Regions from separate parts of the Flagellimonas oceani genome, predicted to be linked through region 1. Evidence: riboswitches for the same ligand, from Rfam matches in the RefSeq annotation. Region 1 holds a riboswitch; the other holds the start of a gene.
The links. Region 1 has a riboswitch for cobalamin ahead of GVT53_RS09140 (TonB-dependent receptor plug domain-containing protein). Riboswitches for the same ligand answer to the same signal wherever they lie in the genome.
Positions count from the first base shown of each region.

Region 1 (14,835 bases):
TCATTAAAAATTAAGCTATGAAAAAGTATTATTTCCTGTTTTTAGGATTGTCCTTGTTGCTGGCATCCTGTAGCAATGACGACAATGGCATTGAACCCGGTCCAAACCCTAACCCAGACCCAACAGCAGATGTGGCTGCCCAAAATTTTATGTGGAGGGCCATGAACCTGTGGTATTTTTGGCAAGCTGATGTACCTGACCTTGCTGATGACAGGTTCACCACCAATGCCGAATACACCGCATTTTTAGAATCTTATCCCGATCCGGAAAATTTTTATTACAGTATTTGTAACAACCATAGGGAAATAGTGGGTTCAAATGCCGCTATTGACCGTTTCAGCTCTGAGAATGATAACTATAAAGATTTAGTGAACAGTCTTTCGGGCATATCCCAAAGTAATGGCTTGGAGTTTGGATTGGGCACAATTGGGGACACCAACGATGTTTTTGGGTTTGTACAATACGTTTGGCCCGATTCCGATGCTGCTACCAAGGATATATCCAGAGGAGAATTTTTCACAAGAGTGGATGGCGTGCAGCTCACCGTAAGCAATTATATTGAACTGTTATATGGCGATAATAGCACTTACACACTTGGAATGGCTACCGTATCAAACAATACCATTTCCGATAGTGCAAAAGAGGTAACCCTGACCAAAGTAGAAAACCAAGTGGAAGACCCTATTTTGATCGCAGAAACCCTGGACGTAAACGGCACTAAGGTTGCCTATTTGATGTACAACCGTTTTTTGAGCAGTTTTAATGAAGATTTGAATGATGCTTTTGCAAAATTTAAGGCCGAGGGTGCTACAGAATTGGTTTTGGATGTCCGCTACAATCCGGGCGGAAGTGTAAACACCTCTCGCCTCTTGGCAAGCATGATTTATGGTGCCAATACCAGCGATGTTTACATTAAACAACGATGGAACGATAAGATTCAAGCTGAGTTTTCCGAAGAAGATCTTACGGATTATTTTGCAAATACTACTGGAGAATCAGCTATCAATTCACTTAATTTGAACAGAGTATTTGTGCTCGCAACAAATGGTTCCGCTTCCGCAAGCGAGCTTGTTATGAACGGTCTTGCCCCGTACATGGATGTTATTCATATTGGGGAAGTTACCAGTGGAAAAAATGAATTTTCAATTACTTTGGTCGACGACCCTGGCAATTCCTTTATCTATAACAGTGATCGAGAAGGCAATATCAATTCACAAAATAGCTGGGGATTGCAGCCTTTAGTGGGCAGAAACGAAAATGCGGATGGATTTTCCGATTATACCAGCGGTCTGGTTCCAGATATTGCCCTAAGCGAAGATTTGACCAACCTTGGTGTTTTGGGGGATGTAAACGAACCTCTCTTGGCCCGCGCCCTTCAAGAAATAACCGGGGTTTCCGCAAAAACGGACTTTACCGTGAAAATGCCCGCAGCATATTTTGATAGTTCACGACTGCACACTCCGGTCAAAGACAATATGTATCTGGAAAACCCATTACAATTGAACAAGTAATAAAAAAGCGGCCGATCGGCCGCTTTTCTTTTTTAAAGGTTTAGGTTGAGACCAACCCTAAAGTTTCGTCCTCGGGTAGTGAAGCCAAGCAATTCCCTATAATCTTCATTCAACAAGTTGTCCGCATTCACGAACACATTGAGTTTGTTCTTGATCAGCTCGTGCCTGATGGAAAAGTTCAACAAGGAAAATGGTTCCAAAGCGATATCCGAAAAGGTATTGAAATCGGTATCAAAACGTTCCCCGGTGTAGGCATAATCCAACGATGCATTGGTGCTTTCACAAAACTGATACCACAAAGAAACATTGGCCTTGTGTTTTGGAATACGGATGGCATTGTCCCCTTTCCGTTCCGTAAAGGTATAATTGGCGTTGACACTAAAATTACTCAAGGGCAACCACGTAGCCTCTACCTCTACCCCATTGGCATCGATTTCATCCGCCACATTGATGCTCATAAAATTGGCATCGTATCCAATGGCATTGGTTTCATTTCTATCAAAATAAACCGTGCTGATTCTGAACGTATGGTCCAGTTTAAATTCAATACCACCTTCAATGGTCGAATTTTCTTCCGGCTCCAACTCGGGATTTCCGCCAAAAGCACCGAACAATTGCGTTAAATTAGGGGTAATGTACGATGTGGCATACGACCCCATCAATTTTATATATCCATTTTCCGTATCAAACACATAGGATGGGTTCACATTGTACACAAAATGATTTCCGTATTCGGAGTGAGTGTTCAATCGTGCACCGGCATTCAAGTTCAGGCCAAAGTCCGAAACATAGACCACATTCGCATAAGGGTCGACGATGGTAAAATCAACTTCATCAGCGAATATTGCTTCATCCTTTATATAGTTCACCCCTAAAACAGTGTGGAATTGCTCACCAAAAACATATTTGTTATAGACATCCAATACCCAATTGCTTCCCTCGGTAATGCTTTCACCAAAGGTATCGTTGGCCACAGACTCATAATCGGTAAACGCCGTGTTCAAGTGTATAGAACCTTTGCCATAGCTCAATTCGGAGGAAAGACCAACACGCTGCTGCTCGTTCTCGCCCAAATTTGGAGCTTCGGCCATCGAGGCATCGTATTCATTCTTAAACTTTGTTTGGTTTCCATAAACCTGAACTCCAAAACTTTCCGAAAACTGACAGCCCAGCTTTACATTGGTGCTAAAGTGGGAAAAAATATCCTCTTCGTTTTCGGGAGTCACCGCTGCCGACAATCCACTTTTATATCTGTTGGAAAAATCGACCCCATAATTGAACTTGCCCAAAGTCCCGTTCACATTGGCGTAATTCTGAATACTTCCAAGATTGTAATTTTGGTCATCCGCCGTTTGATTGGTTCCTACACTCGTTTCAAAATTACCGGCAATCTTCTTTTGCGAGCTTTTTTTTGTAGTGATGTTGATCACCGCCGTAACCGCATTGGTACCGTACAAAGTACTTGCCGCTCCTTTAATGATTTCTATGGATTCGATGGTGTTGGGCGAAAGCAAACGAAGGTCGTACTCGGCAGAAAATGTTGATGGGTCCTGCACACGGACACCATCAATAATGATCAAGACCTGACGCCCACGACCACCACGGGCATACACCCCAAGCACGTCGCCGTCACGGCCGCGACTACCGGCAATCTCGATACCACTTTTGGTATTGATGATTTCCGCAACCGTCCTGCCTTGGTTGCGCTGCATTTCCTCGGCAGTGATTTTGATTACTGTTTTTCCTGAGTTTTCTCTTTTCAATTCAAATTTTGAATCGCTTACGACAACCTCGTCCAGTTGCTGCACTTTAAGTGAATCTTGCGGTACATTTTGCGCAAAAATGCCCTTCCCCGCCAATAGGGCGGTAATTAACCATAAATGATTTTTTTTCATTTCGTTTAATTGAATAAACGGGAGAATAGTATGATACCCATACGTAAACCTTTATCCCGAAAGTTTAACATTGTTTGTTTGAATCTGGCAGGTCTCCTGGCTTGTGTTTTGCCCCCTACCTTCCCACCCATTGGGCAGTGGCTTTGAAGAAGAGACAATCGCCTACTACGTACTGATGCTCAAAAAACATCAGTGCCGATTCGGCACATACATTTACAGTTGCGGGAACAGCTCCGGTTTTGCACCGGATTCCCTTTTAATCCCACGGAAACATCCGTGCGAACCAAAATTCGAGGCCAAAGCTAATCAAACTGTTTAATCTTTTCCCGTAAAACTTAAATAATCTTACTTTTGGTGTATGGCAACAAAACAAAGGTCAATTCTATTCCTGAGCTTCCTTTTGGTGGGTTTGATGGGATGCAAACATGCAGAAAAAAAGCAACCTGTTCAGAAAAATGACACAGTTTCGAACATTGCACATGCAACGGGTTTCACGGTGCAACATGAGGGTGACATTACGGTTATAGAAGTATCCAACGCGTGGCCGGGAGCGGACAATTATAAATACGCCTTGGTGCCAAAAGAAAAACTGGCCGCCATGTCTTTTCCCAGAGATGCTTATGATGCCATCATTGGAACACCTGTAGAAAAAGTAGTGCTTACCTCCACAACCCATATTGAACCCATTAAACAATTGGGGGAACTCCCTACCGTGGTCGGATTCCCCAATACGGATTACATCTCCTCCCCAGAAGCTAGAAAACTCGTGAACAGCGGACAAATCCAAGATTTGGGGATGAACGATAAGCTCAATACGGAAATGGTGCTTGCCTTGAATCCACAACTGATTGTCGGGTTCAGCATCAATAATGAAAACAAGGCCTACGATATTATTGAAAAATCAGGAACGCCAGTAGTCTACAATGGCGACTGGGTGGAGCACACACCTTTGGGAAAAGCGGAATGGATAAAATTCTTCGCTCCTTTCTTTCAAAAAGAAGCCTTGGGCGACAGTATTTTTGCATCGGTTGAATCATCATACAAAAAAGCCAAAGAGATTGCCCAAAAAGCAAAGACCAAACCAACGGTTTTAACCGGCGGATTGTACAAAGATGTCTGGTACGTGGCCGGTGGGAATAGTTGGATGGCCAAATTTTTGCAGGATGCCAATGCCGATTATATTTGGTCCGATACTGATGAAACCGGAAGCATAGGACTCAGTTTGGAGTCGGTCCTGGAAAAAGCCCAAGATGCTGAATATTGGTTCAATCCATCAGCAGTGACCACTTACTCCGAATTGGCCGAGGCCAATACGCACCATCAACAGTTTGATGCATTTAAAACCAAACACGTCTATTCCAACGCCATTGACAAAGGTGAAACCGGAGGGCTTATTTTTTATGAGTTGGCCCCTCACCGCCCCGATGTGGTGTTGAGGGACCTCATCAAAATATTGCATCCGGAATTATTGCCGGAACACGAACTGCAATTCATAAAACCATTGCCATAAATGCAGGGGCCGCGAACATATCGGTTCTCCTTTTTGCTAATGCTTTTGGCCTTGTTGTGCGCTTGGCTCCTAAATGTGAGTTCGGGGTCGGTGAACATCCCTTTCGCGGATATGTTGTCCACCCTGTTCGGAGAAAACCCGAAAATCACTTCGTGGGAATACATTATCTGGGATTATAGGATACCCAAGGCATTTACCTCTATTGTGGTCGGGGCCGGACTTTCCTTGAGCGGACTTTTAATGCAAACCCTGTTCAGGAACCCCTTGGCCGGCCCGTTTGTATTGGGAATCAGTTCGGGGGCCAGTTTGGGAGCCGCTTTACTTTTGATGGGTATCACTTTATTGACAGGATATGGCGCATTTACCTTTCTGGGCGATGTTTCCTTGGCCATTGCCGCAAGTATCGGTAGTTTTTTGGTCCTTTTGATTGTAATGATAGTTGCCCAAAGGGTGAAGGATACCATGGCGCTGTTGATCATAGGGCTGATGTTCGGGAGCATTACCTCGGCCATTGTTAGCGTTCTGGCCTATTTTTCCACAGCAGAAAACCTGCAACGTTTCATTTTTTGGTCCTTCGGAAGTGTGGGCAATCTATCTGTGAACCAACTGCTTTTGTTGGGGGGCATTGTCGCACTAGGTGTTTTACTGAGTATTATCTCCATAAAATCGTTGAACGCCTTTCTTTTGGGAGAAAACTACGCGCAAAGTCTTGGTGTTTCCTTGAAAAAATCCAGATTGACCGTCATTGTCGCGACAGGATTATTGGCAGGTGGTATCACTGCATTTGCAGGTCCCATTGCGTTTGTGGGATTGGCCGTGCCGCATCTTACCCGTCAAATTTTCAATACGATGGAACACAAAGTATTGATTCCTGCCGTAATGCTTTACGGCGCCATTTTAATGCTGCTGTGCGATACTTTGGCGCAATTGCCCAATTCCGCCAGCGTATTGCCCATAAACGCCGTTACATCTTTAGTGGGGGCTCCTGTGGTCATCTGGCTCTTGGTTCGTAAACGTAAAATGATGTTTTGATGGAAAAAACGGAAAAAAACATATTGTCAATTTCTGATTTATCCATCGGGTATGACTCCAAAACAGTCGCTGAGCGTATCAATTTTGATTTGGAAACTGGAATGCTATGCGGGGTTGTGGGCATCAACGGCATCGGAAAATCAACTTTGTTGCGCACTTTGGGGGGATTTCAGCCTAAACTTGATGGAAACATTCGGTTGAAAGGCCAAAGTCTGGAAAAATACACCTCCTCCGACCTTTCCAAGGAACTCAGCGTGGTATTGACGGAGCAGCCTGCTTCCAAAAACCTGACCGTACAGGAATTGATTGCCTTGGGGCGACAACCCTACACCAATTGGTTGGGCACCTTGACGAAAGAAGACAAGCAACAGATCCAAACTAGTTTGAAAGCTTTTTTGTTGAGCGAACTTCGCAACAATAAGTGCCACGAGCTTAGTGATGGTCAGCTGCAACGGGTGCTGGTGGCACGGGCGATGGCACAGGACACTTCCTTGATTTTGTTGGATGAGCCCACCACGCATTTGGATTTGTACCACAAAGTGCAGATTTTCAAAATGCTTCAAGCATTGGCCCACGACAAACAGAAAACCATCCTGTTCACTACCCACGAAATCGAATTGGCCATTCAGTTATGCGACCGCATATTGATTTTGGATGGAAAAGGCAATCCCTTCGGAGACCCTTGCCAACTTATCGAACAAAAACATTTTGACCGTTTGTTTCCTTCGGAAATGGTTCAGTTTGATGCTAAAACGGGTTCGTTTAAGATTTCAAAATAGAGATTGCAGATAGTTATATCTAGAAAGTTCGTTTTAGCAAGAACTGTAAATTCGAGTGAAATTCCAAGGGAATTTTGTATCGAGAATTAGTTTTTGGATTTGAAATTTTAGTTCTCGATACGTTTTTTCCAAAAAACACTCGAACTGACAAATTTCAACATTCATTTTGTGGATTTCTGCTTTCGCAGAATGACATATTATCTTTGTAATCCGTTATCTTTATCCTTCAGAAATTTTTTAATGGGCGAAGAACTTATCTATATTATCATAGGCTTCATCATCACATTGGCCGTTGGGCTATTTGCGGGGGTGTACATTCAAAAACTAAAAACCAAGTCCGCAGAAAGTGTTTGGCAGGACAGGGAAATCAAATCCAAGGAAACCGAAGCCTTATTGAAGGAAGAATTACGGGAGGTTCAGACCAAAAAGTCAGAACTGGAAATTGCTTTGGCCAGAGAAGAATCCAAATCGGACAATCTGGAAGAAAAACTGCTGGAACAAAAGCAAGAACTGGAAAAACTGCAGGAAAAATTCACCAAGGAGTTTGAAAATCTTGCCAACAAAATCTTGGACGAGAAAAGCGAGAAATTCACCAAAAGCAACAAGGAAAATATTGATAACATCCTTACCCCCCTCAATAAAAAAATAAAGGAGTTCGAGGAAAAAGTCGCAAAATCGCAGCAAGAAAATTTTGGGCTGCACGCCGCCTTAAAACAGCAACTGTTGGATTTGCGCAGTCAAAACCTGAAAATAACACAAGAAGCCGAAAACCTGACCAAGGCCTTAAAAGGGGATTCGAAAATGCAGGGGAACTGGGGCGAGGTAATATTGACCCGTATTTTAGAGAAATCCGGACTGACCAAGGACCGAGAATATACGCTACAGGACAGTTTTAAGGACGAGGATGGTAAAAGATACCAGACCGATGTGCTGATCCACTTGCCCGATGGCAAAAAAATGATTGTGGACAGCAAAGTTTCCATTGTCCATTTTGAACGTTATGTATCGGAAGAAGATGAAAAACAACGGGAAATCCACCTAAAACAGCATATAGACTCCATTAAAAGGCATGTGGACGAACTGAGCAAGAAAAGTTATCAGCTCCTGATAGATGAAAGCCCGGATACCGTTTTTATGTTCATACCCACAGAACCCGCATTTGCAATCGCTTCGGCGTTTGAGCCCAATCTGTATGAAGATGCCTTTGTAAAGGATGTCATCATTGTGACCCCATCAACGCTTTTGGCCGCATTAAAATTGGTGGACAACCTCTGGAAAAATGACAAACAGAAAAGGTACGCCATTGAAATCGCCACAGAGGCAGGTAAGCTGTACGATTCCTTCACCAATTTAACCGACGAACTTTTGAAAGTTGGGAATCAAATAGGCACTGTTCAGAATTCGTACCAAAGTGCCATGAAAAAATTGACCGGTCGGGGCAACCTTATCAAACGTGTGGAGAATTTGAAATCTTTGGGAGCGAAGGCCAGCAAAAGTATCGACGACAAACTATTAAAACGTGCCCTTGATGACGACCAAGAAGAACTTAACTAGTCCATCCATATTATGAAAAAATTCCTGATCATTTTTATTGCAGCCGTAGTTATTGGCATTGTGGGGTATTTTACCTTTATCTATTACGTGCCCTACAGCGAGGGGTATCGTTCGGGAGAGCTCATTAAATTCAGTAGAAAAGGTGTTTTGGTAAAGACCTGGGAAGGACAGATCAGTCAGGGATTATCTGGCACCAATGTGTTTTCGTTCTCCGTGGAAGATGGTGAAAAGGAAATCATTGAAAAAATGAAGGAGTTCCAAGGTCAATACATCAAGGTGACCTACAAAGAACGCTACGCCACTTTTTTTTGGTTGGGCGACACCAAATATTTTATCAAAGAAGTGAAATCTGAAAAATCACCGATTTTTAGAAATTAAAAGACACACCCCTAACCCCTCTTTCTAGAGGGGATAAACATCTTCCCTCCTAGGAAGGAGGGATTGAGGGAGGTGTATTTCCATTAGCTTCAAACTGAAAAATATATGCTTCAATCGCTCGCAAAACATTGTCCATATCTCTTAAAACTTCAGCATCTGAAAATCGAAGCACATTTATACCAAGTTCGTTCAAACGATTTTTCTTTATTACATCTTTCTCCCAAACTTCTTCAAGTTGATGGGAATAACCATCCACCTCTACGGCCAACTGTAATTTGTTGCAGAAAAAGTCAACTATATATTCATCAATAGGCTTTTGCCTGTGAAAATCGTATCCGTGCATCTGGTCACGTTTTAGCTTTTGCCATAGCCGTACTTCAGATTTCGTAGCATTCCTCCTGAGTTCCCTTGCAAGTTCCTTAAGCTTTGGATTATATTTGATAATCATTTTGCACGTCTTTTATTTCCTTTTAAAAAAAGGGGGTATCAAAACTCCATCAAAATATGAAAAAATTCAAATCATCCCGAGAAAGTAGGGTTTCCATTACCGAACTCATGCTCCCCTCCCACTCCAATTTTGGCGGCAAGGTGCACGGTGGGCACATTCTGAACCTTATGGACCAAATAGCCTTCGCCTGTGCCTCCAAACATTCGCAAAGCTACTGCGTAACGGCTTCGGTAAATCGTGTGGATTTCTTGAACCCCATTGAAGTTGGTGAACTGGCCACGTTAAAGGCCAGCATCAATTACACGGGAAAAACCTCCATGGTGGTAGGTGTTCGGGTGGAATCCGAAAATGTGACCACAGGAGAGGTAAAACACTGCAACTCCTCCTATTTTACCATGGTAGCCAAAGGAAAAGATGGAAAAAATAAAAAAGTTCCCGGGCTCGTTTTAAAGACCAAACAGGATATCCGCCGTTTTGCACGTAGTAAAGAACGTAAGCAATCCGCTTTTAAACGTGATAGCAAGTACGAATCCAACAATTTTAAAGTAAACGAGTACGTGGAGTTCCTACAAGGTGAAAACGTTAAGATGGATTTTGATTGACCTATTTTCTCGGCATTTCCTAATGATCTTTATATTTTTATCTTGGTCCAACATAAAAAATGTTCTTGGAAAGGCCTTTACTAGGGTCAATGTTGTTTAGGAACAAGAATATAGATGAACTTCATATGATAAGCTCAAAAAATAAATCTCATCAGTTGCAAATTTTATTGAAAAAATTGTGATAATATGCGGATAAAATCCAAAATTACATTTCTGACCCCACTTAAAACATAATCAAGTTAGAATTACATAAAACTTAAAAATATACTGATCAGCTATTTTTCTATTGGATAATTTAACCTCGGTATCCTTGAAAACGAATTTAAATTATAAAAAATGAGAAAAATAATAAATACTTTTTATTTCATTCTATCAGTGACCGCAAGTGTCCAAGGGATGGATAATTTAAAAAAGGTTCAACCATCCGATGATATGTACTTGATTTCCGATGGTCAAGCAGGCATCTTCAAAATAGGTGAAAGTATACCATTTGCGAAGTCAAAGGACCTACTTTTTAAAGTTAGAAAGGAAATCCAAACAAAATATACTGATGAAGGATCCGAAGATATACCAGTTTACATTTTCTCCATTGATGATAAAGATCAAGTAAGAATTACTCCAGAATTTGATTATTCTTCCTATACATATAATACAAACATTGGTGTTATTGACGTACTATCGGAAGAATTTCAAACACAAGAGAACATAGGTTTGGGAACTACAATCGAAAAGTTTGTCATGGCTCATCCAGATTATCAACTATGGTACTCTTATATCAATGATAACTACTTTATAGAAACAAATGATAAGATTCAATTCTTTTTGAACAAAAACGCCTATATAGGTGGAGAAATTTCTTTTGAGAGCGACCTTACAGCATTAAACATTTCTGATTTCAACACAAAATCAACAATAGAATCGATTCAAATAAGAACCGTTTGGTACAAAAAAGCCTTGAACGATTTTCTTCCTCTCGATCAGCTCAAAAATGAAAACTTGATTTCATCTTACGAAAAATTTGATTTTTCAGAAATATGGACCCAAACCCCTAGCAATGGAATCTTTGGAATTATTGGGGAAAATTATCAAAGGATAAAAATTAAGCTATTATCAATTGAAAAGGATTCGGAAAATTCGAGAGTATATAAAGTGAAAGGTAAATCCAATGTCAAAGGCAACATTTGCGAATTTCAAGGAACCATAACGCTGACAAGAATATTTGGGTTGAAAGAGGTACATCCCAAATATTTGGAATACGAGGGGATTGATTTGAATCATATCAAGGACAGAGGTGTTTTAACTGCAAATTATAAATTTCATGAAAATAAATCACAAAAGTATAGTGGGGCCTTTAAAGGAAGTTTATATTCAAAATGGTATTTAAACATAAAAAATGAAATAAAATACGATGATTTTGAGGTGAGACCAGAGAATAATGCCTTTATAGGCAAATGGACGGATTACAAAACCAAGAAAGCTAAAATTTGCTATTGGGCAGATTATTATGTTCCGAACGTTGGGCCAGATTTTGATACTGGAGCTGGAGAGTTTTATCCAAATGGAAAGTATGATGATAAAGGGTGGAGGAATTTTAAAAAAGCTTGGTTTGATAATGATGAAAAAGCTAAAGAGATAGAATTGGCAGAGTGGTGGAAGGACTAAATTGATTTTACAAATATCGTCAAGTTTAAAAATAGTGTACTTGTATATTTTATTTCAATAATGATGCCGCCGCCTCATCCAAAAACCATACTAAATTTCCTGATGACGGGTTGACCAAGGATGCCGGATATGCCTCTGAACCTTCGGTTTTCTCCACCACCGCTTCCACTTTTTCAGCCTTTGATGCTCCTGTGACCAAAAAAGCCACTTCTTTGGCCGTATTGATGACTTTACCATTGATGGATACCCGTTTTTGGCCTGAATCTGGATGGGTAGCTACTACACAATGGTCCTCGGCATCCCATAGCTCAATTTCATGTGGGAAGATAGAGGCCGTGTGACCGTCATCGCCCATACCCAAGATCACCAAATCAAATTGGGGCACTTCTTCCACCCTGTCCATGTTAATTTCCAATAAATTGGCATACCGTATGGCTTCATCGGTAGGACTCTTCTCGCCCAGTATGCGATGGATGTTCGCTTTGGGTACCTCAATTTTGGAAAATAGGTGCTCCACCGTCATTTTATAATTGCTTTCGTCATCCGAAGGAGGAACGCAACGTTCGTCCCCCCAATAAAAATGTACTTTGTTCCAATCCACTTTATCGGCAAAATTATCGGCCAACACATCAAAAACTATTTTTGGCGTACTACCGCCCGACAATGCCATGTGAAAACTTTCTTTATCCTTTAGCTGGTCTACCAAATAGTTGGAAAACTGTTCGGCCACCTCTTTTTTATCTTTATATATTTTTAAATCCATTTTGAATTAATTTTGGTTCTCTACTGTGCTCGAACTGACATATTTTGCCCGCCCTCCGACTTCCGACTTCTGACTTCCGACTTCTGACTTCTGACTTCTAACAGATTACACAATAGCCGGGGTCATCTGCCAAGTTCTCGGTAGGATTTCGCCAATATCCATCGTCTTCAATTAAATTATCCGCATTCTGGGGGCCCCATGCTCCTGCGGCATAGCCGTACATTCTAACGTCCTTGCCACTTTGCCAATAATTTAAAATTGGGTCTACAAACTCCCAAGCGGCCTCCACCTCATCGGCACGTGCATATAATGTGGCATCACCTTGCATGGCATCCAATAGTAAACGTTCGTAGGCCTCCATTACATAAGTATCGACCAAACTGGAGTAGTAGAAATCCAAATTTGCGCGTTCCACCTTAAAGCCCTGCCCTGGTACTTTTACCCCAAATTTGACCAAGATTCCTTCATCGGGCTGGATACGGATAATCAATTTATTGTCCATTTCCTGCATACCGGACCCTTTGAATATTTGATGGTGCGGTTTTTTAAAGTGAATCACTACCTCCGTAACCTTGGTGGGCATTCTTTTTGCGGTCCTCACATAAAAAGGAACCCCGTGCCAACGCCAGTTGTCCACATAAAACTTAATGGCGGCATAGGTTTCTGTAGTGGAATCAGGATCAACCCCATCTTCCTCGCGATAGCCCTTTACCTCTTTTCCATCCACTTTGGATGCCACATATTGGGCCCTGATCGTGTTTTCAAAAAGCTCTTTCTCGTCCGTCATAATTCGTAAGGATTTCAATGCCTTTACCTTTTCATTTCGGATTTCCTCGGCATCGGCACCGATTGGCGGCTCCATTACCACCAAGGAGACAATCTGTAACAGATGGTTTTGGAACATATCCCGAAGGGCACCCGATTTGTCGTAGTAGCCACCACGTTTTTCCACCCCAACACTTTCGGCGTTGGTCACCTCGACCCGCTGAATGTAATTTCTGTTCCAAAGTGGCTCAAAAATACTGTTCGAAAAACGGGTCACCAATAAGTTTTGAACCGTTTCTTTGCCCAAATAGTGGTCTATCCGGTAAATCTGATGCTCCTTAAAATATTTATGCAATCCTTTGTTCAGTTCTTGTGCGGTTTCCAGACTATAGCCAAACGGTTTTTCAACTATCAATCGTTTCCAACCGTTGTTCTGGGCATTCATGCCCGCATTGGACAGGTTTTGTGAAACTGTCTCGTACAAAGTGGGCGGAGTGGACAAGTAATAGATGATGTTTCCCGATGTATTGTGCTTTTCCTTAAGTGTTTCCACTCTTTTACGCAAGGCACCATAGTCCGTATCGTAGCTATCGCCCAAATCCTCATAATACAATTTGTCGGCGAAACCTTTTATTTTCTCTTGATCTAGATCTTTTGTCTTTTTCTTCAAATATTCGCTATCGTACACCACACGTTCGCGGAATGCCTCATCCGAAAGATTGCTTCGGCTAACACCAAGTACCACAAAGTTTTCTGGCAATTGTTTGGCCAAGTAGAGATTGAATAAGGAAGGAATCAGTTTTCTAGCGGTCAAATCACCCGATGCCCCAAAAATCACGAGCATCTGATTATCGGTCTTTTTCATATTGTTTTTTGTTTTCTGGCGAGTTTTGCCCTCGTTGACAAATTCATTTTAATAAGCTGTCAATATTTTTGAGCATCACGAATATAAGGTTTATTTTAGGTTCCTAATTCAATAAACATCAACCTTAGTGATGTCTTAACACCTAAGAAGAAGAAAAAATATAAAATGGCAGACACGTATGATTTTGGCCTTGTGGGCCTTGGAGTAATGGGACGTAATTTTATTTTAAATGTGGCCGATAACGGATTTTCCGCATTTGGAAATGATCTGGATGAAGAAAAGGTAAGTGCACTGATCAAAGAAGGTGGTGATACCGCCAAAGTAAACGCCTCTTCGGATGTAAAAACCTTTGTTCAAGCGTTGACAACCCCCCGAAAAATTATGTTGTTGGTACCGGCCGGAAAAATTGTGGACAGTGTAATCGAAGGATTGTTGCCGCATTTGGACGAAGGAGATATTATTATTGATGGTGGAAACTCCTTTTACACCGATACCGACCGTCGCGAAGCCTACCTAAAAGAAAAGGGCATCAACTTTTTTGGCGCAGGGGTTTCCGGTGGTGCCGAAGGTGCCAGAAAAGGCCCAAGCATCATGCCTGGGGGTTCCAAGGAAGCCTATCAGCACGTTAAGCCGATTTTCGAAGCTGTTTCCGCCAAATATAAAGGAGAGCCCTGTGTGGCCTATTTGGGTCCAAAATCAGCTGGTAACTACGTAAAAATGGTGCACAACGGCATCGAGTACGGTTTGATGCAGTTGACTTCCGAAATTTATGACCTGCTCAAAAAAGCGGGCGGACTCACCAACGATGAGCTTCACAAAACCTATTCCGATTGGAATGAAGGTCGCCTACAGTCTTTTTTAGTGGAAATCACCTCCGAAATCTTTGATCAAAAAGATGATTTGACGGACAACGACCTTGTGGATATGATTCTGGACAAGGCCAAACAAAAGGGAACCGGAAAATGGACCTCGCAAAATGCGATGGATCTGGGCATTCCAGTGCCTACCATTGATATTGCAGTGAGCATGCGAGAAATATCCGCCCTAAAAGATGAACGTGTAAAAGCGGAC
Region 1 covers NZ_CP049616.1:1,972,430-1,987,264, forward strand. Annotated here, with positions in the region: gene GVT53_RS09135 (S41 family peptidase) at 18-1,511, shown strand; gene GVT53_RS09140 (TonB-dependent receptor plug domain-containing protein) at 1,544-3,406, opposite strand; cobalamin riboswitch at 3,476-3,709, opposite strand; gene GVT53_RS09145 (ABC transporter substrate-binding protein) at 3,765-4,916, shown strand; gene GVT53_RS09150 (FecCD family ABC transporter permease) at 4,917-5,948, shown strand; gene GVT53_RS09155 (ABC transporter ATP-binding protein) at 5,948-6,727, shown strand; gene GVT53_RS09160 (DNA recombination protein RmuC) at 6,968-8,281, shown strand; gene GVT53_RS09165 (6-phosphogluconate dehydrogenase) at 8,294-8,659, shown strand; gene GVT53_RS09170 (endonuclease domain-containing protein) at 8,709-9,107, opposite strand; gene GVT53_RS09175 (acyl-CoA thioesterase) at 9,164-9,709, shown strand; gene GVT53_RS09180 (hypothetical protein) at 10,046-11,371, shown strand; gene pgl (6-phosphogluconolactonase) at 11,421-12,134, opposite strand; gene zwf (glucose-6-phosphate dehydrogenase) at 12,232-13,764, opposite strand; gene gndA (NADP-dependent phosphogluconate dehydrogenase) at 13,930-14,835, shown strand, end outside.

Region 2 (14,835 bases), 170 kb from region 1:
CAAAAAGAGACTACAGCGTGGGGAACAAAGCGGATGTGGATTCAAGTTTCCTCAAAACGGAAATCAAAGAGGAGGCTTATACCGAAGCAGCGATAACAAAAGAATGGTGGTCAGAATTCAATGACCCGATTCTTGACACCCTCATTGAGAAGGCCAGAAAACATAATCTGGATATTAATTCGGCCGTGGCCAATTACAAGGCTTCACGTGCTTTTCTGAAAGAAAACAAATTGGACCGATTGCCCACAGTAACAGCCAATGGCAATTATACACGTACCCGTTTGGGTGAGAACGTTTTTGTTCAGGGCAGTAACCCAACGTTCAACACCTATAACGCAAGTTTTGATGCTTTCTGGGAGGCTGACCTTTTCGGGAGGGTAACCAATAGAATCAAAGGGGCGTATGCCAATAGTCATCTTGCTTTGGCGGATATGCACGGAATGTATGTAAGTATTTTTGCCGAAGTGGCCAATAATTACATGGAGCTGCGCGGTACCCAGTATTTGCTCGATATTGCCCAACGTAATTTAGAGGGACAACAGGAAACCTATGAGCTCACCGTCAAGTTAACTGAAGCAGGTACCAGTAACAGCCTTGATGTATCCAGAGCATTGGCCCAGTTGGAAAGTACCCGTGCCAGTATTCCGCCATTGGAAGCGAGAATAGAAGCATTAAAGAACAGTTTGAGCGTACTTATCGGAGAGGTACCGGGAAATCTGGACAATACCATTGTCGATAAAAAGCCTTTGCCAAGTTTACCGGGAACAGTCGAGTTGGGAGATATTAGGGAAATGCTCAGAAGAAGGCCCGATGTTCGTAGGGCGGAGGCCGCTCTTCAGGTACGGATTGCGGAATATAACATTTCAGTGGCCGACCTGTACCCCAAGATTGAGTTTGGTGGATCCGTTGGGTTCTCAGCGGTTGATTTTGCCAATTTTGGTGAAAAACCATCCTTTACCTGGACCCTAATGCCGAGTATCAGTTGGGCCGCATTTAATCTGGGCCGTGTAAAACAGCAGATCAAAAGGAGCGATGCCCGGACCATTGCAGCCCTTAATCAATATGAGAAAGCGGTATTGCAAGGATTGGAGGACATCAAGACCTCCTTGGCAAACTATAGCAAAGAGCTGGAACGAAGGGAAATCCTGCGTATATCGTCCGAAGCAAGTGCGCAAGCTGCCACTTTTGCCAAGCAGCGATTTAATTCCGGATTGGACAGTTTTATCGATTACCTAAATGCCGATAACGCTTTGTTGCAGGCAGAGAATGCATTAGCTTTAAGCGAGATTTCGTCGGCAACCTCCCTAATAGCCATTTACAAGGCTTTGGGCGGTGGATGGGAAATCATTTCAGAGGAAGAGTTGGATACAAAATTTGAAAACCTGCATCTGGCCAATGCCGATGCCAATTAAAACTTAGGTTGTAAGGTGGGACGGTGAATTGTGACAAAATGATACCGACCCACTACATGATATATGAACAAGGCCGATATACCTGTTTTTGAAAATACGAACGATCTACATGAGGCCATTGGTTTTGCCCATAGGAGTCACATGCCCAACTTTGATGTGTTTCCGGTAGAGGATATGGAAGCCTCGTCCAGAAGGTGCATGCCGCCCTATCGACAAGGATTTTATCAGATAGGATTGTTGAACTATACGGGTAAAAGCCAGCTCAACCTCAATACGGATACCTTGGAACTGAATGAGTTTCCGTTGTGGTTTGTGGTTCCGGGACAGGTGTTCTCTTGGTTCAGGGACGAGAAGATGTCAGGATATTATGTGATGTTCAGGAAGGAGTTTTTGATCAATACATTTCCGGATCTGCAGAAGGATTTTCCTTTTTTGAAAATGTCCGAAAACAATGTGCTGATGCTGACCAAAGAAGAACATGAGTCGTTGTATTTTGATATGGAGCGGATGCATTCGGTATTTAAGAACCCGCATCCGTATCAAGAAAAAATGTTGGAGGGTATGCTCGGTTCCCTGTTGTATTTCTGTAAGGCAATCCATGAGCGCCACAAAACAACAGAAAATCACTTGAGCCGATCGCAGATCATTGCGAATCAATTTGAAGCGTTGGTGGATAAAATGTATGTGGACACCAAAAACGTGAGCGATTATGCGGAAGAATTGAACATAACACCCAATTACCTGACCACGACCATCAAGAAATTGACGGGCAAAAGTGCCAAGGACATCATTCAGGAACGGCTTTTGATGGAAAGTAAGAGCCTGTTGAAATATTCGGGGCTCGATATTGCTGAGATCGCCTATCGCCTCAACTTTCAAGAACCAACACATTTTACCAGGTTCTTTAAAAATTTGAGCGGTGTAACGCCAAATCAGTTCAGAAGGATGTAAAAAGTTTAAATACCGATTTGACCAACAATAAATTGAAAAAGAACATTATCACCAATGAAAAACCATATGCTAAATTTGTAAAATGAAATAAATGAGTGATGAAGAATGATAAATATGTTGCCGTTGTAACGGAGGCCGGTAACGGATTGGGCCATAAATTGGCCAAGATCTTATTGGAAAATGGGTATCAGGTCGTACTTGCGGCCTGCGGAGAAAGTTTTGAGTTGCTTTCCAAGGACGGCGAGGAATTGCATGGATACGAGCTTTTGCAAGTTGATTTCAGCTCGGAGGCCAGTTTGGGGATATTGAAAAATACCCTGGATGAATCCTATGGCAAATTGGACCTTTTGATCAATAACGCCGAAATCGTCAACGGTTTTGGCCACAAGATCGATCAGATCAATATAGAGGATATCAAGGAGGTCTACGAGATCAATTTTTTCTCAATCATTCGGACCATACAAACACTTAAGCCTTTATTGAACCGGAGTGACGACCCGAGAATCATCAATATCACCAGTTCCTTGGGCGACATCAATAAAATGAAGGACGAAGACTTTTGTTATTCAAATTATAGCCTTACCGCTTATTCCACTTCAAAAGCGGCCCTTAACATGTTTACGCATTTGCAGTGCAAGGAGTTTAAGCCGTCAAAAATCAAAATGTACAGTTTTGACCCGGTGAACATGAAAAATTGTACGTATAACTCCGTAATTATTTGCGACGGTATCAAGGATGAGTTTATTGGCCTTATCGAAAGAAATCCGATGAATGGGTAAGTGCTCCATAAAAGTACATCAAAGTATGAATTTTAGAAATTTTAATGGCTGATAACGTGTTTTTTACGTGATTACCTATTCAGAAAACTAAATTTATCTAATCTTTTTTGAAAAATAAGGGGAGTCGTCCCACCTCACCTTTCGGTATTTGGTTTCCGACTTTAACGCATCCGGAAGGCTGTTCCATATTGACTGGCTCATTTTCTCCAACAAGAGCTTTTTGGAAAAGGTGTCGGTGGTAACATGACCGCTGTGACGGCCCTTAAGGCAAAGGCCGAGAACGGACCTGAAATCAAGGCACAGATTTTATTGTGGCCCGTTACCGATGCATCCTTTAGCCAAGAGTCCTATCAAAAATTCGCCACAGGTAGGTTTTTGACCGTACCGGTAATGAAATGGATGTGGGACCAATACACCACAGACCCTGAAGAAAGAAAATCTATTTACGCCTCACCTTTACAGGCAAGTGTAGATGAATTAAAAGGACTCCCGCCCGCAGTGATCTTGGTGGCCGAGAACGATATTCTTAGGGATGAAGGAGAGGCCTATGGCCGTAAATTGGATGCGGCCGGAGTGGAAGTGACCACGGTCCGTTACAATGGCACCATACATGATTTTGGATTGTTGAACGCACTGGCCAATCAACCTTCCACAAAGGCGATGTTGGACCACGCCGCAGCCGAACTGAAAAAATACTTGAAATAACATTGAACCATTGATGTTGGGTGTGGTTTTGATCGATAGGGGCTGGAAGAATGATTCCGGCCCTTGTCTTTTGTTGACCAAGACAACTCAAAAGAAGAATTATTAAGTGAAAAGGTAAGTCAAGAACAATTTAAATTTTAAAGGGATTGATAAGGTTTGAATTCATTTAAAACCATCCAAAAGCTCTTGAGTTCAGTAAATGTCTCGCTCTTAAAATTGCTAATTTGTGGCTACACCTTCAACAAAGAGTAAAATAAAAGCGATAATGCCCAGTATCACCAAAATGGAAACAATTATCACCCAGGGAAACCTGTTCTTTTGACTGTTTGTGGTCTGGTTTCTAAAATTGGCACCTTTTCTCCCTTTTGTCGGCATCGGTGCACTGTCTTTCGCCTCCCAGTCTGTTTTTTTACCTTTCTTTTCCATTTTAATTTTTTTTAAAAAGCGATGTTCCATGTTACTTGCCCTTTAATAATTTGAGATAGTTTGTGTAAATGGCAACGCTTCTAGATGATTCAACAATCATTGTTTTTTAAAAACTAATTGTGGCAAGTCAAAAAAATTGCCTTGATAGGAACAAAAATTATCGCTATCACAAGAATTTTGGTTGGACTTTTAACCTTGAAGAGCGTTACAAATCAATATTTATGTAAGAATCGAATTCAGCAGAAGTATAACAACAAGCAAGAGTATGCCAAGATAACATATCCAATAATGATGAAGTTTGATAGGATTTTCACCAAATAGAAATTTGCTCACTTTGAATAAGGAAGAGCGGTGATTTGAAACAAACCGATACACAATATCACTGATTGCCCTAAAAAAGGGATATGTAGTGTACCAAGAAATGAGAAAGGCCCATGTGGGCTTTTTTTCCAACGTTTTATAGGCCGCACCTGCCCCGCTATAAATTTTACCATTGGTGTCTATTAAGCGTATGGCCTTTTGGAACTTCTTTTCAGATATTTCTTTGATGCCTTGATGAATTTCTTGGTAGGGGGCGTAGAGGACCGAACTTCCCGTAAGATGCTTTAATCGGGTCACCCAATACTTGCAAAACCCACATTGCCCGTCCCATATCAGCAAAGGGGCAGTTGGTCTGTATGTGGAAAAAGTGGGAAGTTCCATAAAAGTGTTCTATTGTCATATGGGCAAAAAGGCCAAAATCGATTGAACTAAAAAGTTACCAAAAAAAATAATGGAGAAAAAGAGCAGCTTTAATAAGGTCAACATTTTACCGCTTACAGTTAAAGTTTAACGGGTTTCCATAGCTAGATGGAATGGATTCTGCTATACTTGTTCAGGTATTCCAAGGGGGTCAGCCGTGTATGTTTCTTAAAAACATCCCTAAAGGCCTTCGGGTCGTTGTAACCGACCTCGTACATTACTTCATTGACCGTTTTTCTCCCTTTTTCAAGTTCTTTCTTGGCCGCTTCGATTTTAACCCGCTGCAGGTATTCAATAACTGTGTTCGATGTAGCTTTTTTAAAACGTCTCTCAAAAGTTCTTCGGCTCAGGGCGACTTTCTCCGAAAGTTCGTCCACGGTAATTTTTTCGGGATAGTTCTGTTCTATAAACTCCTGTGCCTTGAGCACCTCTTTGTCGTTGTGCGATTTTTGGCCCTTGAAGATAATGAAGGGCGATTGGCTCATCCGGCTGATATCAATTTCAAAAATTTTTGAAGAGAGCACGGCCATTTCGCGGCCTGCGAATTTTTCCACCAAATAAAGGTTAAGGTTCAAGGAGGAATATGCACCTCCACTCGTATACAATCCGTTCTCGTCGGTTATGATCTTGTCATCTATCAAGTTCACTTGCGGGTACATTTCCCTAAACTCGCTTGCAGCCAACCAGTGGGTGGCACATTCCCTTCCATCCAACAGGCCAGTGCCGGCCAATATAAACGCACCGATGCATAAACTTGCCACTTCGGCACCTTTGCCATACTGTTCTTTGATCCAAGGAATAAATGCGCTGTTTTTGGACACCACCTCGTTGTAGTCGCCATGTATGGCCGGGATAATGATCAGGTCCGTCCTATCTATCTCACCAATCGTTGAATCGGGTATAATGCTGAACATACCATTGCTCAACCTTGAGCTGTGGTGCGTGCCAACAAGATGGGTGGAGAACAAGGGGCCCTTGCCCGACCTTTTAAGGGCATCATTGGTCATGTTGAACATTTTAAAGGTAGCCTCCAAATTGCTCAGGCTCGAATCGCCTTCGGGAACAAGAATCGAGATATGTTTCATTTTCTGAAAATCAATGGATTGGTATACATTCAAAGATATGGTAAAGCACTGTCGCAATCAACCCGCCATATTGACGTAATTATACCCCCAAAGTACGGATTGGTACTTTTATATTTGATAACCCATTGAATATTAATCAAAAAGAAAAGGATGAGACAAGTCATATTATCAATGTTGATATCCGTTGACGGTTATATCGAAGGCATGGACAATGACATTGAATGGCATGTTTGGAATGATGAGATGCAGACCTATATGATGGACTTTATGGAAACTGTGGACACCTTCATCTACGGTAGAAAATCGTACGAGCTAATGCTTGATTATTGGCCCCAAAAGCAAGGGGAGTTTGCCGATATCATGAACAAAACCCCAAAAATTGTATGCTCCACCACACTACGGGAAGCAAAAATGAATGCAAGAGTGGTAAACAAAAACCTGGTTGAAGCCATAGAAAACGAAAAAGCAAAGCAGGGAAAGGATATGGTGCTGTTCGCCGGGGCAGATCTGGCATCATCATTTATGGAACATAACCTGATAGATGAGTATAGGCTAATTGTAAATCCGGTAGTTCTGGGCAAGGGAACGCCATTGTTCCAGAACCAAAAACAGCAACAGTTAAAATTGGTGGGAGCCAAGGCGTTTGCCTGTGGTAATGTACTGCTTACCTATAAACCCAAATAACATGGAGAAAACCATTTTAAAAGATTATGATAGCGCAACATCGGCACTCGTTAAGCTACTTTCCTCACTGACCGATGCAGAACTCAATCGCAAACCGTCAGAAAATGGTTGGACGGCCGGGCAGATTGGCGATCATCTGTGTAAATCGTATAACGTATCCCATATTTTGATGGGAAAGGTTAGGGAAACCCGGCGACCACCGGACCAAAAATTGGGAGAGATACGGGAACTCTTTTTAAATTTTGATATAAAAATGGATTCCCCCAAAGCAGTGCTACCTGCCAATGGGCCTATTGACAAGGAAAACCTTTTGGGCCGTTTACAGCAAAAAATTCAATGGGTGAACAAAAACTGTAAGGATATGGACCTATCAAAAACCTGTTTGGATTTTGAAATCCCGGAATACGGCCCGTTTACCCGTCTCGAGTGGATTGGCTTTAACACGGTGCATACCCGCCGCCATGTCCATCAACTTGAGCAAACCATTAAAATATTAAAAAATGACACCTAAAAGAATTTGGGCCAACCTTGGCGTAGAAAATGTGGAACGGACGCAGGAGTTTTATCGGGCACTGGGAATTAAACAAAATGGAGTTCCTACAAAGGATTTGGTAAGCTTTCTGTTTGGCGAGGATGATTTTGTGATTCACTTTTTTGAGAAGGAAAAACTGAAAACAAGTCTTGAGGGAGAAATGGCCGATCTGAGCCGGGGCAACGAAATTATGTTTACCCTTTCCGCAGAGAGCAAGGATGAGATTCACGATTGGTTGGATAAAGTGAAAAAGATAGGAGGGAGCGTTCGGTACGACCCCAGAAAAGACAGCAAAAAGTTCTACGACGAAAACGGTTTTTACGTTGGTGTTTTTGCCGATTTGGATGGACATTTATTCAACTTATTTTGTAATTTAAATAAATAACCTGTTAAAATTCAGAACAATAATGGAAATTCAGAAGTTTAAAATAACTATTGAGGCAGCGCCTGAAATAGTTTGGAAAATACTTTGGAACGATAATACCTACCGGCAGTGGGCGGCCGTTTTTGCAGAAGGCTCCATGGCCAAAACGGATTGGAAGGAGGGGAGCAAAGCCTATTTTATAGGTCCGGACGGGAGAGGGATGGTGAGCCGTATCAAAAAAAATGTTCTCAACCAACGAATGACCATCGAACATTTGGGAGTGGTAGAGGGCGGCATCGAAAATTTTGAAAGCAAAGAGGCCAAAAAGTGGGCCGGTGCCGGGGAAGAATATACTTTGGAAGAAATCGATGGCAGTACCCAACTTCGGGTAGAAATGGAAATGTTGGAGGAGTACAAGGATCTTTTTGAAGAAGCATGGCCCAAAGCTTTAGAAAAAATTAAAGAACTGGCCGAATCATTACCATAAATGCACATTTCATATTAACCTTATAAAACCTAAACAATGAAAGTAAACCCTTATTTAAATTTTAACGGAAATGCCGAGGAAGCCTTTAATTTTTACAAATCGGTATTTGGTGGAGATTTTACGGCAGTCATGAAAATGAGCGATGCACCGGACAGTGATAAAATACCAGCGAAAGAAAAGGACCGCATCATGCATATCTCACTACCTATTTCCGAGGACATCACATTAATGGCGTCGGATATTCTGCCCTCCATGGGCCATTCCCTGAACAATGGTAACAATGTTTACTTGTCCTTGCATCCAAATAGTAAAGAAGAAGCTGACCGTTTGTTCAATGGACTTTCCCAAAATGGTCATATAGAAATGCCCATGGCCGATCAATTTTGGGGAGATTACTTCGGAAGTTTCGTGGATCGGTTCGGTGTTCATTGGATGATCAATTATAATCCTGAATTTTAGTAATCTTTCAAAATTTACAGAAACCGCTATGCACAACAGCTTTATCGAGCAATCTACAAAAACAGTGGAAGTGTTTTCTACCTCGGTGACATCGATTGAAAAAGGGGAATTTCTTTTGGACAGGCTCCAAAAGGAATTCCCTTACTATGAAATTAATTTCGACCTCGAGGATTGCGACAATATCCTAAGAGTGGAAAACGTTGGGGGAAATTTGGATTCAGCACGGATCATCTCGTTTATGGAAAAATACGGGGAAAAAATCAGAATATTATGAGTTTTCGGGCTTTCGGATAAACCAACTATCCAAAGAAAGAGCGCGAATGGAACAAGAAAAAAGAATATTGCATACATTTACACCTAAATAAGTTCTTTACTTAATTTCTTTATCAAAACGATAGAGGTTCTCGACAAGTGTCGGGATTAAAAGGGAATCGTGTGTAAATCACGAGCTGACGCGCAACTGTAAGTCCGATTCCATTTTGGGATAGTACGTTTTTGCCAAGTGTGCCATTGTCCACTGATACAGGGGATGAGAAGGCGGCAAAGATCGGACAAGCCAGGATACCTGCCTAGATCGTTCCTACTTTGTAGGATTTTGACGGTGCCTTCGCGTAAAGGGCAGGTCGAACGTTTGAAATTTACCCGGAACCTTGGGCAAATTCCATTCCCGTTCTTCTTGTTTGAGGCATTGCGAAGTTGAGCTAAGGAGCTTTTATCTAATTGTTCAATTTTATAAAAGCTTTAGCAATGAAAACAAGCAATTTGGGCTACCCAAGAATTGGGGCCCACCGTGAGCTGAAAAGGGCTTGCGAAAAGTATTGGTCCAACAAAATCTCTTTGGAAGACCTTGTCGAAACCGGTAAAAGCATACGTGCGGAAAACTGGAAGCTTCAACAAGAGAAAGGAATCGACCTTGTTCCATCCAACGATTTTTCCTTCTACGATCAAGTTTTGGATACCACGTTAATGGTCGGGGCCATCCCAGAGCGTTACAAAAACGTTCAGAAGTCAAGCAAAAACCTTTTGGACCTATATTTTGCAATGGCAAGGGGGTTGCAAAAGGATGGAGTGGATGTCATCGCCATGGAAATGACCAAATGGTTCGATACCAACTACCATTACATTGTTCCTGAATTTATAAAAGACCAAGAATTTGAGTGGGTTTCGCAAAAAGTGGTAGAGGAGTTCAAAGAAGCCAAAAATTTGGGCATACACACCAAACCAGTACTCCTAGGCCCCGTGACTTATCTATTATTGGGCAAGGAAAAGGAGGAGGGCTTTCATCGGCTCGACCTTTTACAGAAATTGATTCCCGTCTATCATTCTATTTTGAAAGAGCTGTTGGATGCAGGTGCAACTTGGGTCCAGTTTGATGAACCTATACTTTCTACTGATCTTTCAAGTAAAGAACAGGAAGCCATTGGCATAGTTTATAACGGAATAGCAGAATCATTTCCAAACCTAAAAATCCTATTGGCCAGTTATTTTGGCGACTATGGCGATAATCTGGATACCGTCCTAGATCTGCCAGTTTGTGCCCTTCATTTGGATTTGAAACGGGGACAGGGTCAGTTGGATAACGTTTTGGAATCGGAAAAGCTCAAAGAAAACACATCCTTGTCCTTAGGGGTTGTTGATGGACGCAATGTCTGGAAGAATGATTTTGAAACTTCATTGCAGTTCATTCAGAAAGCCAAAGAAAAATTGGGCGAAGAACGTATCATTGTTTCTCCGTCCTGCTCCTTGCTTCATGTTCCCTATGATCTAGAGCTTGAAGAAAACGAAAGGATACTCTCAGCCGAAATAAAGGATTGGATGGCATTTGCCAAACAGAAACTGGAGGAGCTTCAAAGTTTGAAAATACTGGCAAAAAGTCCCGACTACAGATCCCAAAAGCTCTTTTTGGACAATGCCGCTTCGATGGAAAGGAGAGGCGGTTCCAAGTTGATCCATAAACCTAAAGTAAAACACCGACTGGAACAGTTGGAGAAAAAAGACTATTACAGAGAATCGCCATTTGCCAAAAGAAAGATCCTTCAGGAAGAGCATTTAAAATTGCCACTATTTCCTACCACTACCATTGGTTCGTTTCCGCAGACCCAAGAGGTAAGGCGAAATAGGTCGATGTTTAAAAAAGGAGAACTTCAAGAGCGGGAATATGTGGGTTTTTTGATGGAAAAAACAACCGAGACCATTCGTTTACAGGAAGAAATAGGTCTCGATGTTCCCGTGCACGGAGAATTTGAGCGTAACGATATGGTGGAATACTTTGGGGAGCAATTGGAAGGTTTCACCTTTACCCAGAACGGTTGGGTACAGAGTTATGGTTCGCGCTGTGTAAAACCACCGATCATCTACGGGGATGTTTCAAGACCTGTTCCCATGACGGTATTTTGGACCTCGTTTGCACAATCGTTGACCGATAAACCGGTAAAGGGAATGCTCACGGGACCGGTAACCATTTTGCAATGGTCGTTTGTTCGGGACGATCAGGCACGCTCCGCGACCTGCGAGCAAATTGCATTGGCCATTTTGGACGAAGTACTGGATCTGGAAAAGGAAGGTATCAGTATTATCCAAGTAGATGAACCTGCAATTCGCGAAGGGCTGCCCCTGCGTAAAAAGGACTGGGGAAGGTATTTGGACTGGGCGATTGGAGCCTTTAAACTGTCCACGAGCGGTGTGAAGGATTCCACCCAGATTCATACCCATATGTGTTACTCTGAGTTCAACGACATTATCCAGAGCATTGCGGACATGGATGCCGATGTGATAACCATAGAGTGTTCCCGTTCCCAGATGGAACTGTTGGATGCTTTTTACGAGTTTGATTATCCCAACGATATAGGCCCGGGAGTGTACGATATTCATTCGCCAAGGGTTCCGTCCGAAGAGGAGATTGTCAAACTATTACAAAAAGCAGAACATGTACTGCCAGCATCCAAATTGTGGGTAAACCCGGATTGTGGGCTAAAAACCAGAGGTTGGGAGGAAACCATAAACGCCTTAAAGGTAATGGTCTCCGCAGCACAGCAGATGAGAGAAACTGTTGGCCAGCCATCAAATTAAAACTGATCGGGGCCGATCTGGTATCGGCCCCTTAAACAAAAAGAATATGGTAAACGAAAGTAACATCCGCATTTCACCATTGCTCAGTTTCGATTTTTATCTCGAAAACTATCACAAGTTGATGGGGCAGCTTAGAAAGGAATTTGAACTAAAGCAGATGAGATCAATATTGAGAAATAATATTGGCGACAACATTCAGCATATTATAAAAACCGAGGATTACGAAGCTTTGGTCATTACCGACCTGAATCAGGCCATAGTCTGGGTAAATGATGGTTTTACAGAAATGACAGGCTACCATAAAAACTATGCACTGGGCAAAAAACCTAGTTTTCTTCAAGGAGAAAAGACATCGGAAGCAACCAAACAGAAAATTAGGGAAAAGCTCAAAACCGAACACGGCTATGAGGGCTCCATACTAAATTATAGAAAGAATGGAGAGGCCTACCGGTGCCGAATAAAAATAATCCCATTGTATGATTCCAAAAAACAGCTGACCCATTTTATTGCGTTGGAGCGGGAATTGTTGGCCGCTTAAAAAAGAAAATTAATTTGCCCGATCTTCTTAATATTTCTGCCATCCTGTTTTATCTTTGCCCTACTAAATAATCGCTTTCGTTGACGAACCGCAGTCTCCCCATACTATTCACACTTTTATATGTAATGGCCATGTTACGGCCCGTTATGCCCGTGTTCGAATATGTGGTGAACCAAGATTATATTGCGGAATACCTTTGCGTGAACAAGGACAAGCCCATGCTGGATTGTAACGGAAAGTGTTATTTGGCCAAAATGTTACAAGAGGAACAGGACGAGAAAAGGCAAAATTTGCCATCCATTAATTTAGAGGAATATCCAATCGGTTTTGTGAACATCCTTTTCTGTGATTTTGTGGAAATTATATCGGAAACGAACAAGTTGCCCGAATTTATACAGAGTGATCCCGGGCAGTTCGCTCAATCTGTTTTTCACCCGCCCAACTGTTGATTCAAATTTTATTGGTTCTAAGGCTATTTCCCATTTTGGGATCATAGTCCTATGCAAAGTATTTGGTGATGTTCATACCGTGCACCATCCGATGCTGCGCAATTAATTTTAACAGGAAATCCAAACCATTATAAAGGATTTCCCATAACCTTAATATTTGAATTAAAAATGAAATCATTATATAAATTATCCATCTTACCGTTCTTATTTGTTTTTGTAATCTCTTGTAGTGATGATGACTCTTCCGGAGACGAACTAACGGGATCGGGAATGGTTAAAATCGAATTTGACAACAGCGTTGCCGGGGATGACCTTATTTTGGGCTCTTCGTACACCAACTCCCAAAATGAGACCCTGACCATAGACCGTCTCAATTACATTGTGGGCAATTTTAGGCTCACCGATGCCCAAGGGAACGTATTTACCTATCCCAAGGACCAAGGCTATTTTATAACCAGCGAGGAAACAGGAAATACCGAAGTGGTTTTGATGGATGTCCCTGCCGGCAGATATACCACTATGACCTTTGGTATAGGTGTGGACCAAGAAAAATACCTTTTGGGGGCCGAAGGCCAAGGCGATTTGTTGACAGAGGCAGAAAGCACCAACATGATGTGGTCTTGGCAAGCAGGCTATAAATTTTTGAACTTTGAAGGCTCTTTTACCTCTACGACCGTAACCGAGGCCACAGATTTTAAAATCCATATGGGAAGCCACGGTTCCAGTTTGGACAACTATAAGGAGACTACCTTAAGTTTGGGCACCGAAGCTTTGGTAAGCGATGACATGACCCCAATTATTCATCTTGTTGTCAATGCAGGCAATATTTTGGACGGGGACAACAAAATATCGCTAACAGAACAGGCCGTGATTATGGTGAGTGAGGAAAAATCACCAAAAATCGCTGTGAATACTTCAAATATGTTCAGTGTGGACCATGTTCACAATGGAGATGGAAGCTCACATTAAAAGATACTTTGGGCCGTCCTTTTATGGACGGCCCATAAATCAAAAAGTATGAAAACAAAGTATCTTTTTTGGGCAATACCACTTTTGATGCTGGGAGCCTGTAATAACGACAATGGGGAGTATATCGACATTGAGGATAACGAGCGTTTGTCCGTTACCTTACCTGCCAATTTTCCGCCCATGGTGTACAATGTGGAAGAAAACCCACCGACCAAATATGGCTTTGAGCTGGGCAAAAAGTTGTTCTACGACGGAAAACTGTCCGCGAATGGTTTTATATCATGCGGCTTCTGTCATGAGCAACGATTCTCCTTTACGCACCATGGCCATCAATTCAGTCACGGTATAGACGACAAAGAGGGGACAAGGAACACGCCCTCGATAGCCAACATGGCCTTTTTCTCCGAATTTGCTTGGGACGGGGCAACCAGTCATTTGGACCTATTTCCCATAATTCCCATTACAAACGAAGTGGAAATGGGTGAGACCATGACGAGCGTATTGGAAAAATTAAGGGCGGATAGTCAGTATCAAAAGGAGTTCGAAGCAGCCTTTGAAGAAGGGGGCGTCAACCACGAAAACTTTTTGAAGGCCATTGCCCAATTTATGGTGATGATGGTTTCCTATAACTCCAAATATGACAAATATGTGCGAAACGAAGATGGTGTCACCTTAACGGAGCAAGAACTCCAAGGAATGCATGTTTTTCAGGAAAAATGTGCAAGCTGCCATACCACGGACCTTTTTTCCGATGGAAGTTTTAGGAACAATGGGCTTCCTCCAAATTCGAGCCTGAACGATATTGGACGCGCCGAAGTAAGCGGCAGCACCAACGATACGTATAAGTTTAAGGTGCCCAGTCTCAGGAATGTGGCCCTTACCGCACCCTACATGCACGATGGCAGGTTCGGGAGTTTGGAATCTGTGCTGAATTTTTATCAGAACGGCGTACAGGACTCGCCTACTTTGGACCCCTTGCTCAAAACTGAAGAAGGTCTTGGAATCTCCCTTGACGATACCGAAAAACTGGCCTTGATCGCATTTTTGGGCACACTCACCGATGAAGAATTTATTAATGACGAACGTTTCGCCGAATACTGATTTTATGAAAACATATATAACAGCAGCTTTACTGATTATGATGGGCATTTATACAATGCAAGCAAGCGAGATGCCCATAAAACT
Region 2 covers NZ_CP049616.1:2,143,388-2,158,222, reverse strand. Annotated here, with positions in the region: gene GVT53_RS09940 (efflux transporter outer membrane subunit) at 1-1,412, shown strand, start outside; gene GVT53_RS09935 (helix-turn-helix domain-containing protein) at 1,476-2,363, shown strand; gene GVT53_RS09930 (SDR family NAD(P)-dependent oxidoreductase) at 2,462-3,142, shown strand; gene GVT53_RS09925 (alpha/beta hydrolase fold domain-containing protein) at 3,386-3,847, shown strand; gene GVT53_RS09920 (hypothetical protein) at 4,067-4,273, opposite strand; gene GVT53_RS09915 (thiol-disulfide oxidoreductase DCC family protein) at 4,493-4,975, opposite strand; gene GVT53_RS09910 (GlxA family transcriptional regulator) at 5,119-6,099, opposite strand; gene GVT53_RS09905 (dihydrofolate reductase family protein) at 6,250-6,783, shown strand; gene GVT53_RS09900 (DinB family protein) at 6,785-7,294, shown strand; gene GVT53_RS09895 (VOC family protein) at 7,284-7,700, shown strand; gene GVT53_RS09890 (SRPBCC family protein) at 7,723-8,166, shown strand; gene GVT53_RS09885 (VOC family protein) at 8,203-8,625, shown strand; gene GVT53_RS09880 (hypothetical protein) at 8,654-8,899, shown strand; cobalamin riboswitch at 9,007-9,212, shown strand; gene metE (5-methyltetrahydropteroyltriglutamate--homocysteine S-methyltransferase) at 9,373-11,694, shown strand; gene GVT53_RS09870 (PAS domain-containing protein) at 11,741-12,232, shown strand; gene GVT53_RS21045 (hypothetical protein) at 12,313-12,681, shown strand; gene GVT53_RS09860 (MbnP family protein) at 12,850-13,650, shown strand; gene GVT53_RS09855 (cytochrome-c peroxidase) at 13,699-14,751, shown strand; gene GVT53_RS09850 (autotransporter outer membrane beta-barrel domain-containing protein) at 14,756-14,835, shown strand, end outside.
Region 2: it holds a riboswitch for cobalamin, as region 1 does, so the genes downstream of both, metE (5-methyltetrahydropteroyltriglutamate--homocysteine S-methyltransferase) here and GVT53_RS09140 (TonB-dependent receptor plug domain-containing protein) in region 1, are expected to answer to the same signal.